Regions from separate parts of the Shigella sp. SIG3 genome, predicted to be linked through region 2. Evidence: predicted binding sites of a transcription regulator. Region 2 holds the regulator's gene; each other region holds the start of a gene.

Region 1 (4,251 bases), on a different contig from region 2:
CGGACATCAACGCTTTTGCAACCGGTGCGCGCCGTGATGCCTCTCTGGTTGCTGTCAGCACCGGTTTGCTGCAGAACATGAGCCCGGATGAAGCCGAGGCGGTAATTGCTCACGAAATCAGCCACATCGCCAATGGTGATATGGTCACCATGACGCTGATTCAGGGCGTGGTGAACACCTTCGTTATCTTTATTTCCCGTATTCTGGCGCAGCTTGCCGCGGGTTTTATGGGCGGAAATCGTGATGAAGGTGAAGAGAGCAACGGCAACCCGCTGATCTACTTTGCGGTTGCAACGGTTCTGGAACTGGTGTTTGGTATTCTGGCGAGCATTATCACCATGTGGTTCTCGCGTCATCGTGAATTCCATGCTGATGCCGGTTCGGCAAAACTGGTTGGTCGCGAGAAAATGATTGCCGCGCTGCAGCGCCTGAAAACCAGCTATGAACCGCAAGAAGCAACCAGCATGATGGCTTTCTGCATTAACGGTAAGTCGAAATCGCTCAGTGAGTTGTTCATGACTCACCCGCCGCTGGATAAACGTATTGAAGCTCTGCGTACGGGTGAATACCTGAAGTAATATGAAGTAAATACTAAAAAGCGCGTCCTGATCGACGCGCTTTTTTTATGCCCTGGCTCGTGGCTGAGTGATACGTAAACCACTGACACAGGCAGCAATCACTGCCAGAATAGCCGCAGCCATCAGCGAGACGTGCGTACCATTATCACCAAACTGATTTAGCATCAGCGCCACCAGCGCCGCGCCACTACTCTGACCCAGTAGACGAGCCGTTCCTAACATGCCACTGGCCCCACCGCTACGTTCGCGCGGAGCGGAGGTAATAATGGTGTGGTTATTGGGTGACTGGAATAAGCCAAATCCAGCGCCACATAAGATCATCGGCCAGATAATATTGATATCCGCAGGTGACGCGGGCAGCAGAACCAGGGAAAAAAGCCCCGCAGCCATGATGAACAACCCTAAAGCACCCAGCAATCCTGCATGTACGCGTTCAATCAAATAGCCTGCCAGCGGAGCCATCACCATCGTTGCTAACGGCCACGGTGTCAGAAGTAAACCTGTTTCGACTTCACTACGCCCGAGCACGGTTTGCAGGTAAAAGGGCAGGGAAACCATTGCCAGCATTTGTGCGCAGAAAGAGCAAACAGATGTGCAAATAGAAAGTGAAAACAGCGGGATACGCAGTAAATCCACCGGTAGCAGCGGTACGGGAAGAGAAAGCTGGCGGCGAATAAAGAAAATACCAACAACAACCATTACCACCAGTTCCGCAGCAATTAACGTCAGCGATTGCCCCTGAGCGAAACCACTCAACGCAGTGATAAGCAGGCCGAAGGTTAACGCGTTCATCACGGCGCTGGGCAGGTCGAAACGGGGTTTACTGGCGCGAGAACCATTGGGTGGCAGAAAACGCATCGCCAGAAGCAGGGCGATAATACCTAACGGTACGTTGATTAAAAATAACCATTTCCAGGATGCGATGGAGAGGATTGCTGCAGCAATTGTCGGCCCGGCAGCAGAAGAGACGGCAACAATAAACGAGTTTATGCCCATCCCTCTCCCCAGAAAACGTTGTGGATAGATCAGGCGGATAAGTGCGGTATTAACGCTCATCAACGCTGCACCGCCGAAACCTTGTATGACACGCGCAAGGGTGAGCATTTGCAGCGAATCAGAAAGGGCGCAGAACAGTGAAGACAACAGAAAAACGACCAGACCGCATTTATAAATACGTCGATAGCCAAACATATCGCCCAGAAACGAAAACGAGAGCAGGGAGATGACAATGGCGATTTGATAGGCGTTCACTACCCAGATGGAACTGGCTGGTGTGGCATGAAGGTCCGTGGCGATTGTTGGCAGGGCGACGTTGGCGATTGCGCCGTCAAGGACAGCCATCGAAATACCAATCACAATGGTTAATATCGCACCGTATCGCTGGGGCAATGGCAGGCCGTCGGCCTGAACTTTTGGCATAGGAATTTTATATCTTTGGTGAATAATCAACAGGGGTATGATTCTAGCACTGATATTCACGGTGGATGTCGCAGAATTGTAACTAACCGGCAAAAGATGGATTGCGACCACCCTGGTGCGAAATTATAATAAAAAACAGTTCTGATTTTTATAAAACACTCGCAATGAGGTGATAAATGGCTAACGCAGATCTGGATAAACAGCCTGATTCTGTATCTTCCGTGCTAAAAGTTTTTGGCATTTTGCAGGCGCTGGGTGAAGAGCGCGAAATAGGGATAACCGAGCTGTCGCAGCGCGTCATGATGTCAAAAAGCACCGTTTATCGCTTTTTACAGACCATGAAAACCTTAGGTTATGTGGCGCAGGAAGGGGAGTCGGAGAAATATTCCCTGACCCTGAAATTGTTTGAACTGGGCGCTCGCGCGTTACAAAACGTCGATTTAATTCGTAGCGCAGATATCCAGATGCGTGAGATCTCCCGCCTGACCAAAGAAACTATCCACCTCGGCGCACTGGACGAAGACAGTATTGTTTACATTCACAAAATTGACTCTATGTACAATTTGCGCATGTATTCACGGATTGGGCGTCGTAATCCGCTGTACAGCACCGCGATTGGTAAGGTACTGCTGGCATGGCGCGATCGCGATGAAGTGAAGCAAATTCTTGAGGGCGTGGAGTATAAACGCAGTACCGAGCGGACCATCACCAGTACAGAAGCGTTATTACCCGTTCTGGACCAGGTGCGCGAGCAGGGGTATGGCGAAGATAACGAAGAGCAGGAAGAAGGGCTGCGATGCATTGCGGTACCGGTATTTGATCGCTTTGGCGTGGTCATTGCCGGTTTGAGCATCTCCTTCCCGACGTTGCGTTTCTCTGAAGAGCGTTTACAGGAATATGTCGCAATGTTGCATACCGCAGCGCGCAAAATTTCTGCCCAAATGGGTTATCACGACTATCCGTTCTGATGAGAGTAAGAACCTGTCGGAATATCAAACAGACAGGTTCTTTATTTAGCATGAGAAAAATAAAGTTGAAGGTGCGTTATATTAAACGCGCTTGCTATAAGAATATTTTACTCATGAGTGAGAATCTGGTTATTTATTACCCTTAACCATTATCGACCACGATATTGCTTTTACGTAACAGTGGGCAATCTGTTATCCCCAAGAAACCACTTTTAGTGTGCAAGTATTGTACCGTGCTGGTGCCTCTGGCCGTCAGATAGGTACATTGCAAACCTAATCCTGCGGCATTCTCTTTGCTTCCAATCAAAACGCCATATCCGCTGAGTAATAATCCTATCCATACCAGTGCTATCAGCATAACTGTGCGAATGATGAATCGCATTACAATCTCTTCTCTTTTTATGTTCGCTTAATCGTAGCGGCAATATGCGCTGAAGCAAGCTACTCATTCCGAAAAAGCACGAATATCGACATAGTTAGGCGCTGTTTAACTAACGCATGCTAGTTTAATGACATAAGGTAGGTGAAGCGGAGATTGGAGTGAAAAAGTTTCGATGGGTCGTTCTGGTTGTCGTGGTGTTGGCTTGCTTGCTGCTTTGGGCGCAGGTATTCAACATGATGTGCGATCAGGATGTACAATTTTTCAGCGGAATTTGTGCCATTAACCAGTTTATCCCGTGGTGATATCATTTTTTCAGCACTAGATTTTCTTCCTCTCCAGCAGTGGTAGAATAGCGCCTCTACTCAGAGGTGGTGAAATGAACGAAGTTGTAAATTCAGGCGTGATGAACATTGCGTCTTTGGTTGTATCGGTGGTGGTTCTTCTTATCGGGCTCATCTTGTGGTTTTTTATCAATCGTGCCAGTTCACGGACTAACGAACAGATTGAACTGCTTGAGGCGTTGCTGGATCAGCAAAAACGTCAAAATGCACTGTTACGTCGTTTGTGCGAAGCAAACGAACCAGAGAAAGCAGATAAAAAGACCATTGAGAGTCAAAAATCGGTTGATGACGAAGATATTATTCGCCTGGTCGCCGAACGATAATCCTTCCTCAATCTTGAGTAACCCCGTCGTTGAAGGGTTACTCAATTCATCCTGATTATACGCACTGTCATGGTGCAACTGCTTCAAATTAAAACTCTGGTCTGACTTCAAATAATTATCATATTATTTATTTGCGTAACGGGATATCAGAAAAAGATATTTTCCTCATTAATTTATTAGGATGTTTACATCAGATTTGTGATTAAGCGTGGTATTATTTATTAGCGAAACGTTTCTCTC
Region 2 (4,251 bases):
CCGATTTGTGCTGCTCAAAAACCATCGCCGAGATTTGCCCGTAGATTTCAGTGCCGGTTAACTCCTCGAGCAATTCCGCGCGTTCTTTGGGTTTGGCATTCAGGAAGGCAGCAAATTGCCCCTGCGAAAGCAGCATCGAACGGGTGAAGCGCCCGTAATCCAGCCCGGTTAACGTCGCTGTCAGTTCCAGCTTATCTTTCACTTTGTCGGCGAGAATTTTGCCGTCGGCGCAGCGCGCCAGCTCTACGCGAGGCACCTGCAAATTACCGTCCGGCTGGTTACGCGCCCGATTCTGGCTCCAGAACGCGCGATACGCTTCACCTTTCACTTCAAACTCCACCTCCGCCAGACATTCAGCGGTATCGCGGGTCATGAGATCATTTTGCGATTGTGAAACGTTAGAGAGACGCGGAGTTTCGTGATACAGCGCCAGACAAATGGCGTCCAGCAGGGTGGTTTTCCCCGCACCGGTTGGGCCGGTAATGGCAAACAGCCCGTTGCTGGCGAACGGCTCGCGGGTGAAATCAATCTTCCATTCGCCTTTTAATGAGTTCAGGTTTTTCAGGCGCAGGCTGAGAATTTTCATGCTTCGTGTTCTCCGGCGAGGGTATGCAACGTCGTGGTGAAAAGATGCTGCAGACGTTGCTGCTGCGATTCATCCAGTTCTTCCAGTGCCAGACGGCGATTGAACACCTCTTCGACGCTGAGTTCGCTGAGGGTTTCACGCTGTTGGCTGGCTAACACACGCTCGCGCTGTTCACGACTCCGACGTACCAGCAATACTTCGACAGGCAATGATTCGGTTAATGCCTGGATTTTGCGCTGAATATCATGCAGATACTCATCAGTAGTGATTTCGATATCCAGCCAGACAGGTGGCTCCTGCGATACATCGCGCCACTGTTCCAGCTGTGCGGTAATCGACGCCAGATCGCCTTTCAGCACCGCCATGGGTTGAGTTACCGGTACGTTCAGGTTTTCCACGCTCTCTAATTTGCCGTTTGAAAATGTCACCAGATGGACATATTTACTCTTACCGCATTCATCAAAACTCAGTGGAATGGGGGAACCGCAATAGCGAACATGTTCCATGCCGCCAATAATCTGTGCGCGGTGAATATGCCCGAGCGCGATGTAGTCGGCTGGTGGAAAGTTTTGTGCCGGAAACGCGTCCAGCGTGCCAATATAAATGTCACGCACGGCGTCACTTTTACTGGCACCCACGGTCGTTAAATGTCCCGTGGCGATGATGGGCAGAGGCTGATCGCCGCGCAGTTTGCAGGCATCGGCATAGTGTTGTTGGTAATAATCGGTAATCGCTGCCAGTAAATGCTGCTGTTTTTCAATACCGTTAAGCCCCGCCTGGCTGGAAATAATGTCACGCGGGCGTAAAAACGGAATGGGGCACAGCACTGCGCCTGGCGTCCCGTCGCGACGAGGCAAGATTTGCGGCGCATGTCCGGCGCTGGCGACCACGGTTGTATTGAGGAACGCCATGATATCGCGCGATTCATTCAGCGTGGCGACCGAGTCATGGTTTCCTGCCAGTACCACCAGATGACAGCCAGTTTGCTGTAAATTGACAACAAAACGGTTGTATAACGTGCGGGCGTAACTGGGCGGCGAGCCGGTATCGAAAACATCACCAGCAACAATAATCGCATCCACCTGATGGGTTTGTGCTGTCTCCAGCAGCCAGTCAAGAAAAGCCTGATGTTCAGCTTCGCGGCTTTTACTGTAGAAGTTCTGGCCGAGATGCCAGTCTGAGGTGTGAAGGATGCGCATAACGGTTCCCTGGCGAAAAAGCATGGTCGCGATTATACCCAAACAGATGTGCCATTTGCTTTTTTCTGCGCCACGGAAATCAATAACCTGAAGATATGTGCGACGAGCTTTTCATAAATCTGTCATAAATCTGACGCATAATGACGTCGCATTAATGATCGCAACCTATTTATTACAACAGGGCAAATCATGGCGAGACGTATTCTGGTCGTAGAAGATGAAGCTCCAATTCGCGAAATGGTCTGCTTCGTGCTCGAACAAAATGGCTTTCAGCCGGTCGAAGCGGAAGATTATGACAGTGCTGTGAATCAACTGAATGAACCCTGGCCGGATTTAATTCTCCTTGACTGGATGTTACTTGGCGGCTCCGGTATCCAGTTCATCAAACACCTCAAGCGCGAGTCGATGACCCGGGATATTCCAGTGGTGATGTTGACCGCCAGAGGGGAAGAAGAAGATCGCGTGCGCGGCCTTGAAACCGGCGCGGATGACTATATCACCAAGCCATTTTCGCCGAAGGAGCTGGTGGCGCGAATCAAAGCGGTAATGCGCCGTATTTCGCCAATGGCGGTGGAAGAGGTGATTGAGATGCAGGGATTAAGTCTCGACCCGACATCTCACCGAGTGATGGCGGGCGAAGAGCCGCTGGAGATGGGGCCGACAGAATTTAAACTGCTGCACTTTTTTATGACGCATCCTGAGCGCGTGTACAGCCGCGAGCAGCTGTTAAACCACGTCTGGGGAACTAACGTGTATGTGGAAGACCGCACGGTCGATGTCCACATTCGTCGCCTGCGTAAAGCACTGGAGCCCGGCGGGCATGACCGCATGGTGCAGACCGTGCGCGGTACAGGATATCGTTTTTCAACCCGCTTTTAACGCCTTGCTCATCGGACGCAGAGCAGGGCTTATGATTTCTTAACTGGAGTATCTTACGTGCTGGAACGGCTGTCGTGGAAAAGGCTGGTGCTGGAGCTGCTACTTTGCTGCCTCCCGGCTTTCATCCTGGGTGCATTTTTTGGTTACCTGCCCTGGTTTTTGCTGGCATCGGTAACAGGACTGCTTATCTGGCATTTCTGGAATTTATTGCGCCTTTCATGGTGGCTGTGGGTGGATCGCAGTATGACCCCGCCACCGGGGCGTGGTAGCTGGGAACCGCTACTATACGGCTTACACCAGATGCAGCTGCGAAATAAAAAACGCCGCCGTGAACTGGGCAATCTGATTAAACGCTTTCGTAGCGGCGCGGAGTCGCTGCCCGACGCGGTGGTGCTGACCACGGAAGAGGGCGGTATTTTCTGGTGTAACGGTCTGGCGCAACAAATTCTTGGTTTGCGCTGGCCGGAAGATAACGGGCAGAACATCCTTAACCTACTGCGTTACCCGGAGTTTACGCAATATCTGAAAACGCGTGATTTTTCTCGCCCGCTCAATCTGGTGCTCAACACCGGGCGGCATCTGGAAATTCGCGTCATGCCTTATACCCACAAACAGTTGTTGATGGTGGCGCGTGATGTCACGCAAATGCATCAACTGGAAGGGGCGCGGCGTAACTTTTTTGCCAACGTGAGCCATGAGTTACGTACGCCATTGACCGTGTTACAGGGTTACCTGGAGATGATGGATGAGCAGCCGCTGGAAGGCGCGGTACGCGAAAAAGCGTTGCACACCATGCGCGAGCAGACCCAGCGGATGGAAGGGCTGGTGAAGCAGTTGCTAACGCTGTCGAAAATTGAAGCCTCGCCGACGCAATTGCTCAATGAAAAGGTTGATGTGCCGATGATGCTGCGCGTTGTTGAGCGCGAGGCTCAGACTCTGAGTCAGAAAAAACAGACATTTACCTTTGAGATAGATAACGGCCTCAAGGTGTCTGGCAACGAAGATCAGCTACGCAGTGCGATTTCGAACCTGGTCTATAACGCCGTGAATCATACGCCGGAAGGCACGCATATCACCGTACGCTGGCAGCGAGTGCCGCACGGTGCCGAATTTAGCGTTGAAGATAACGGACCGGGCATTGCACCGGAGCATATTCCGCGCCTGACCGAGCGTTTTTATCGCGTTGATAAAGCGCGTTCCCGGCAAACCGGCGGTAGCGGATTAGGGTTAGCGATCGTGAAACATGCGGTGAATCATCACGAAAGTCGCCTGAATATTGAGAGTACAGTAGGAAAAGGAACACGTTTCAGTTTTGTTATCCCGGAACGTTTAATTGCCAAAAACAGCGATTAATCCGCCTTTGTCATCTTTTATTGCCATAAGCCAGCCGATGCTGGCTTATTTTCTTTGCAGTCAAAATACGGGCGTTAGATTTTACAACGGTTGGTGATTTTTTGTTCGCATGATTAGCCATGTCTTTTTCACGGAAATAGTGTTTTATACTGGTTGGTGATTTCTTATCGCTATATACCTCTGGTTTTTAGATCCCTCCTTGCTTTAAAACGTTATAAGCGTTTAAATTGCGCT
Region 3 (4,251 bases), on a different contig from region 2:
TGAAGGCGGCTGGGACACGTTCAGTAATTTCTTTGGCCTGAAATACGATCCGTCCGATCGCGTTATCTTCCTCTACCTGGTGGCGTTGCTGCTGGTGGTGTTAAGCCTGTTTGTCATTAACCGCCTGCTGCGGATGCCGCTGGGCCGCGCGTGGGAAGCGTTGCGTGAAGACGAGATCGCCTGTCGTTCGCTGGGCTTAAGCCCGCGCCGTATCAAGCTGACCGCTTTTACCATCAGCGCCGCATTTGCCGGTTTTGCCGGAACGCTGTTTGCGGCGCGTCAGGGCTTTGTCAGCCCGGAATCCTTCACCTTTGCTGAATCGGCCTTTGTGCTGGCGATAGTGGTGCTCGGCGGTATGGGCTCGCAATTTGCAGTGATTCTGGCGGCTGTTCTGCTGGTGGTGTCGCGCGAATTGATGCGTGATTTCAACGAATACAGCATGTTAATGCTCGGTGGTTTGATGGTGCTGATGATGATCTGGCGTCCGCAGGGTTTGCTGCCCATGACGCGCCCGCAACTGAAGCTGAAAAACGGCGCAGCGAAAGGAGAGCAGGCATGAGTCAGCCATTATTATCTGTTAACGGTCTGATGATGCGCTTCGGCGGCCTGCTGGCGGTGAACAACGTCAATCTTGAACTGTACCCGCAGGAAATCGTCTCGTTAATCGGCCCTAACGGTGCCGGAAAAACCACGGTTTTTAACTGCCTGACCGGTTTCTACAAACCCACCGGCGGCACCATTTTACTGCGCGATCAGCATCTTGAAGGTTTACCGGGGCAGCAAATTGCTCGCATGGGCGTGGTGCGCACCTTCCAGCATGTGCGTCTGTTCCGTGAAATGACGGTAATTGAAAACCTGCTGGTGGCGCAGCATCAGCAACTGAAAACCGGGCTGTTCTCTGGCCTGTTGAAAACGCCTTCTTTCCGTCGCGCCCAGAGCGAAGCGCTCGACCGCGCCGCCACCTGGCTTGAGCGCATTGGTTTGCTGGAACACGCCAACCGTCAGGCAAGTAACCTGGCCTATGGTGACCAACGCCGTCTGGAGATTGCCCGCTGCATGGTGACGCAGCCGGAGATTTTAATGCTCGACGAACCGGCGGCAGGTCTTAACCCAAAAGAAACCAAAGAGCTGGATGAGCTGATTGCCGAACTGCGCAATCATCACAACACCACTATCTTGTTGATTGAACACGATATGAAGCTGGTGATGGGGATTTCAGACCGAATTTATGTGGTCAATCAGGGGACGCCACTGGCAAACGGTACGCCGGAGCAAATCCGTAATAACCCGGACGTGATCCGTGCCTATTTAGGTGAGGCATAAGATGGAAAAAGTCATGTTGTCCTTTGACAAAGTCAGCGCCCACTACGGCAAAATCCAGGCGCTGCATGAGGTGAGCCTGCATATCAATCAGGGCGAGATTGTCACTCTCATTGGCGCGAACGGGGCGGGGAAAACCACCTTGCTCGGCACGTTATGCGGCGATCCGCGCGCCACCAGCGGGCGAATTGTGTTTGATGATAAAGACATTACCGACTGGCAGACGGCGAAAATCATGCGCGAAGCGGTAGCGATTGTCCCGGAAGGGCGTCGCGTCTTCTCGCGGATGACGGTGGAAGAGAACCTGGCGATGGGCGGCTTCTTTGCCGAACGTGACCAGTTTCAGGAGCGCATAAAGTGGGTGTATGAACTGTTTCCACGTCTGCATGAGCGCCGTGTTCAGCGGGCGGGCACCATGTCCGGCGGTGAACAGCAGATGCTGGCGATTGGTCGCGCGCTGATGAGCAATCCGCGTTTGTTGTTACTTGATGAGCCATCGCTCGGTCTTGCGCCGATTATTATCCAGCAAATTTTCGACACCATCGAGCAGCTGCGCGAGCAGGGGATGACTATCTTCCTCGTCGAGCAGAACGCCAACCAGGCGCTAAAGCTGGCGGATCGCGGCTACGTGCTGGAAAACGGCCATGTGGTGCTCTCCGATACCGGCGACGCGCTGCTGGCGAACGAAGCAGTGAGAAGTTCGTATTTAGGCGGGTAATAACACGTTGATTGATAAGGAGTCAAAAGACTCCTTTGAGACAGGTGACAAATGCAAAATTGCCTGATGCGCTGCGCTTATCAGGCCTACTGGGTGAGTTGCAATATATTGAATTTGCACGATCTTGTAGGCCGGATAAGGCGTTTACGCCGCATCCGGCATGAAACGATGAGTAATCTGTAGAGTTTGATTCAGACCTTCTATTTTTCCGCTTATCCGTGCCCCATCTCCCATTTTCCCTCACCCACGCCGTCACCGCCTTGTCATCTTTCTGACACCTTACTATCTTACAAATGTAACAAAAAAGTTATTTTTCTGTAATTCGAGCATGTCATGTTACCCCGCGAGCATAAAACGCGTGAATTCGCGCATTCGGTACAACAAGAGAGATAAACGATGAAACCGTTACATTATACAGCTTCAGCACTGGCGCTCGGACTGGCGTTAATGGGGAATGCACAGGCAGTGACGACCATTCCGTTCTGGCATTCTATGGAAGGGGAACTGGGTAAAGAGGTGGATTCTCTGGCCCAACGTTTTAACGCCGAAAATCCGGATTACAAAATTGTACCGACCTATAAAGGCAACTACGAACAGAATTTAAGCGCGGGGATTGCCGCATTTCGTACCGGCAACGCTCCGGCTATTTTGCAGGTTTATGAAGTTGGCACCGCCACCATGATGGCGTCGAAAGCCATTAAACCGGTGTATGACGTGTTTAAAGAGGCAGGGATTCAGTTCGATGAGTCGCAGTTTGTGCCGACGGTTTCCGGTTACTACTCCGACAGCAAAACCGGCCACTTACTCTCCCAGCCGTTCAACAGCTCGACTCCCGTTCTCTATTACAACAAAGACGCCTTCAAGAAAGCGGGGTTAGACCCGGAACAGCCGCCGAAAACCTGGCAGGATCTGGCGGACTATTCCGCAAAACTGAAAGCCTCCGGTATTAAGTGCGGCTACGCCAGCGGCTGGCAGGGCTGGATCCAACTGGAAAACTTTAGCGCCTGGAACGGTCTGCCGTTTGCCAGCAAAAACAACGGCTTTGACGGCACGGACGCGGTGCTGGAGTTCAACAAGCCGGAGCAGGTGAAACACATCGCCATGCTCGAGGAGATGAACAAGAAGGGCGACTTCAGCTACGTCGGTCGTAAGGATGAATCCACCGAGAAGTTCTATAACGGTGATTGCGCGATGACCACCGCCTCTTCCGGTTCTCTTGCCAACATTCGCGAGTACGCCAAATTTAACTACGGCGTAGGTATGATGCCTTACGACGCCGATGCGAAAGATGCGCCACAAAACGCCATTATCGGCGGAGCCAGCCTGTGGGTGATGCAGGGCAAAGATAAAGAAACGTATACCGGCGTGGCGAAGTTTCTCGACTTCCTCGCGAAGCCAGAAAACGCTGCTGAGTGGCATCAGAAAACCGGTTATCTGCCAATTACCAAAGCGGCGTATGACCTGACCCGTGAGCAGGGCTTTTACGAGAAAAACCCAGGTGCGGATACCGCGACGCGTCAGATGCTGAACAAGCCGCCGTTGCCGTTCACCAAAGGGCTTCGTCTGGGCAACATGCCGCAGATCCGCGTGATTGTGGATGAAGAGCTTGAGAGCGTGTGGACCGGTAAGAAGACGCCACAGCAGGCGCTGGATACCGCAGTTGAGCGTGGGAACCAGTTACTGCGCCGCTTTGAGAAATCGACGAAGTCTTAATCAGTGTAATGCCGGATGCGTTTCGCTTATCTGACCTGGCATCGCGTGTAGGCCGGATAAGCGAAGCGCATCCGGCACAGTTCAGGAATTAACCGTAATGTCATCATCCCGTCCGGTGTTCCGCTCGCGCTGGCTGCCTTATCTGCTGGTCGCGCCGCAGCTCATCATCACCGTTATCTTTTTTATCTGGCCTGCGGGCGAAGCGTTGTGGTACTCGCTACAAAGCGTCGATCCGTTTGGTTTCTCCAGCCAGTTTGTCGGTCTGGATAACTTCGTCACGCTGTTTCATGACAGCTATTATCTCGACTCCTTCTGGACGACGATAAAATTCAGCACCTTTGTCACCGTCAGCGGTTTGCTGGTATCGCTGTTCTTTGCGGCGCTGGTGGAGTACATCGTGCGCGGCAGTCGTTTCTACCAAACCTTAATGTTGCTGCCGTATGCCGTGGCTCCCGCCGTTGCCGCCGTATTGTGGATCTTCCTGTTTAACCCCGGTCGCG

The links. The regulator PhoB, encoded in region 2, activates phosphate uptake and scavenging genes when phosphate is short. The targets are predictions, from matches to a motif close to CTGTCATAAAACTGNCNNAT.
Region 1: the regulator PhoB is predicted to act here: its motif matches at 2,143-2,162, upstream of kdgR (DNA-binding transcriptional regulator KdgR).
Region 3: the regulator PhoB is predicted to act here: its motif matches at 2,299-2,318, upstream of ugpB (sn-glycerol-3-phosphate ABC transporter substrate-binding protein UgpB).

What each region holds. Positions count from the first base shown of each region.
Region 1 is NZ_JBQZXE010000080.1:10,081-14,331, forward strand. It holds gene htpX (protease HtpX) at 1-578, shown strand, start outside; gene ACUU1I_RS14145 (MFS transporter) at 624-1,997, opposite strand; gene kdgR (DNA-binding transcriptional regulator KdgR) at 2,174-2,965, shown strand; gene ACUU1I_RS14155 (YobH family protein) at 3,108-3,347, opposite strand; gene mgrB (PhoP/PhoQ regulator MgrB) at 3,506-3,649, shown strand; gene ACUU1I_RS14165 (YebO family protein) at 3,724-4,011, shown strand.
Region 2 is NZ_JBQZXE010000093.1:6,833-11,083, forward strand. It holds gene sbcC (exonuclease subunit SbcC) at 1-586, opposite strand, end outside; gene sbcD (exonuclease subunit SbcD) at 583-1,785, opposite strand; gene phoB (phosphate response regulator transcription factor PhoB) at 1,975-2,664, shown strand; gene phoR (phosphate regulon sensor histidine kinase PhoR) at 2,722-4,017, shown strand.
Region 3 is NZ_JBQZXE010000007.1:39,441-43,691, forward strand. It holds gene livM (branched chain amino acid ABC transporter permease LivM) at 1-559, shown strand, start outside; gene livG (high-affinity branched-chain amino acid ABC transporter ATP-binding protein LivG) at 556-1,323, shown strand; gene livF (high-affinity branched-chain amino acid ABC transporter ATP-binding protein LivF) at 1,325-2,038, shown strand; gene ugpB (sn-glycerol-3-phosphate ABC transporter substrate-binding protein UgpB) at 2,435-3,751, shown strand; gene ugpA (sn-glycerol-3-phosphate ABC transporter permease UgpA) at 3,849-4,251, shown strand, end outside.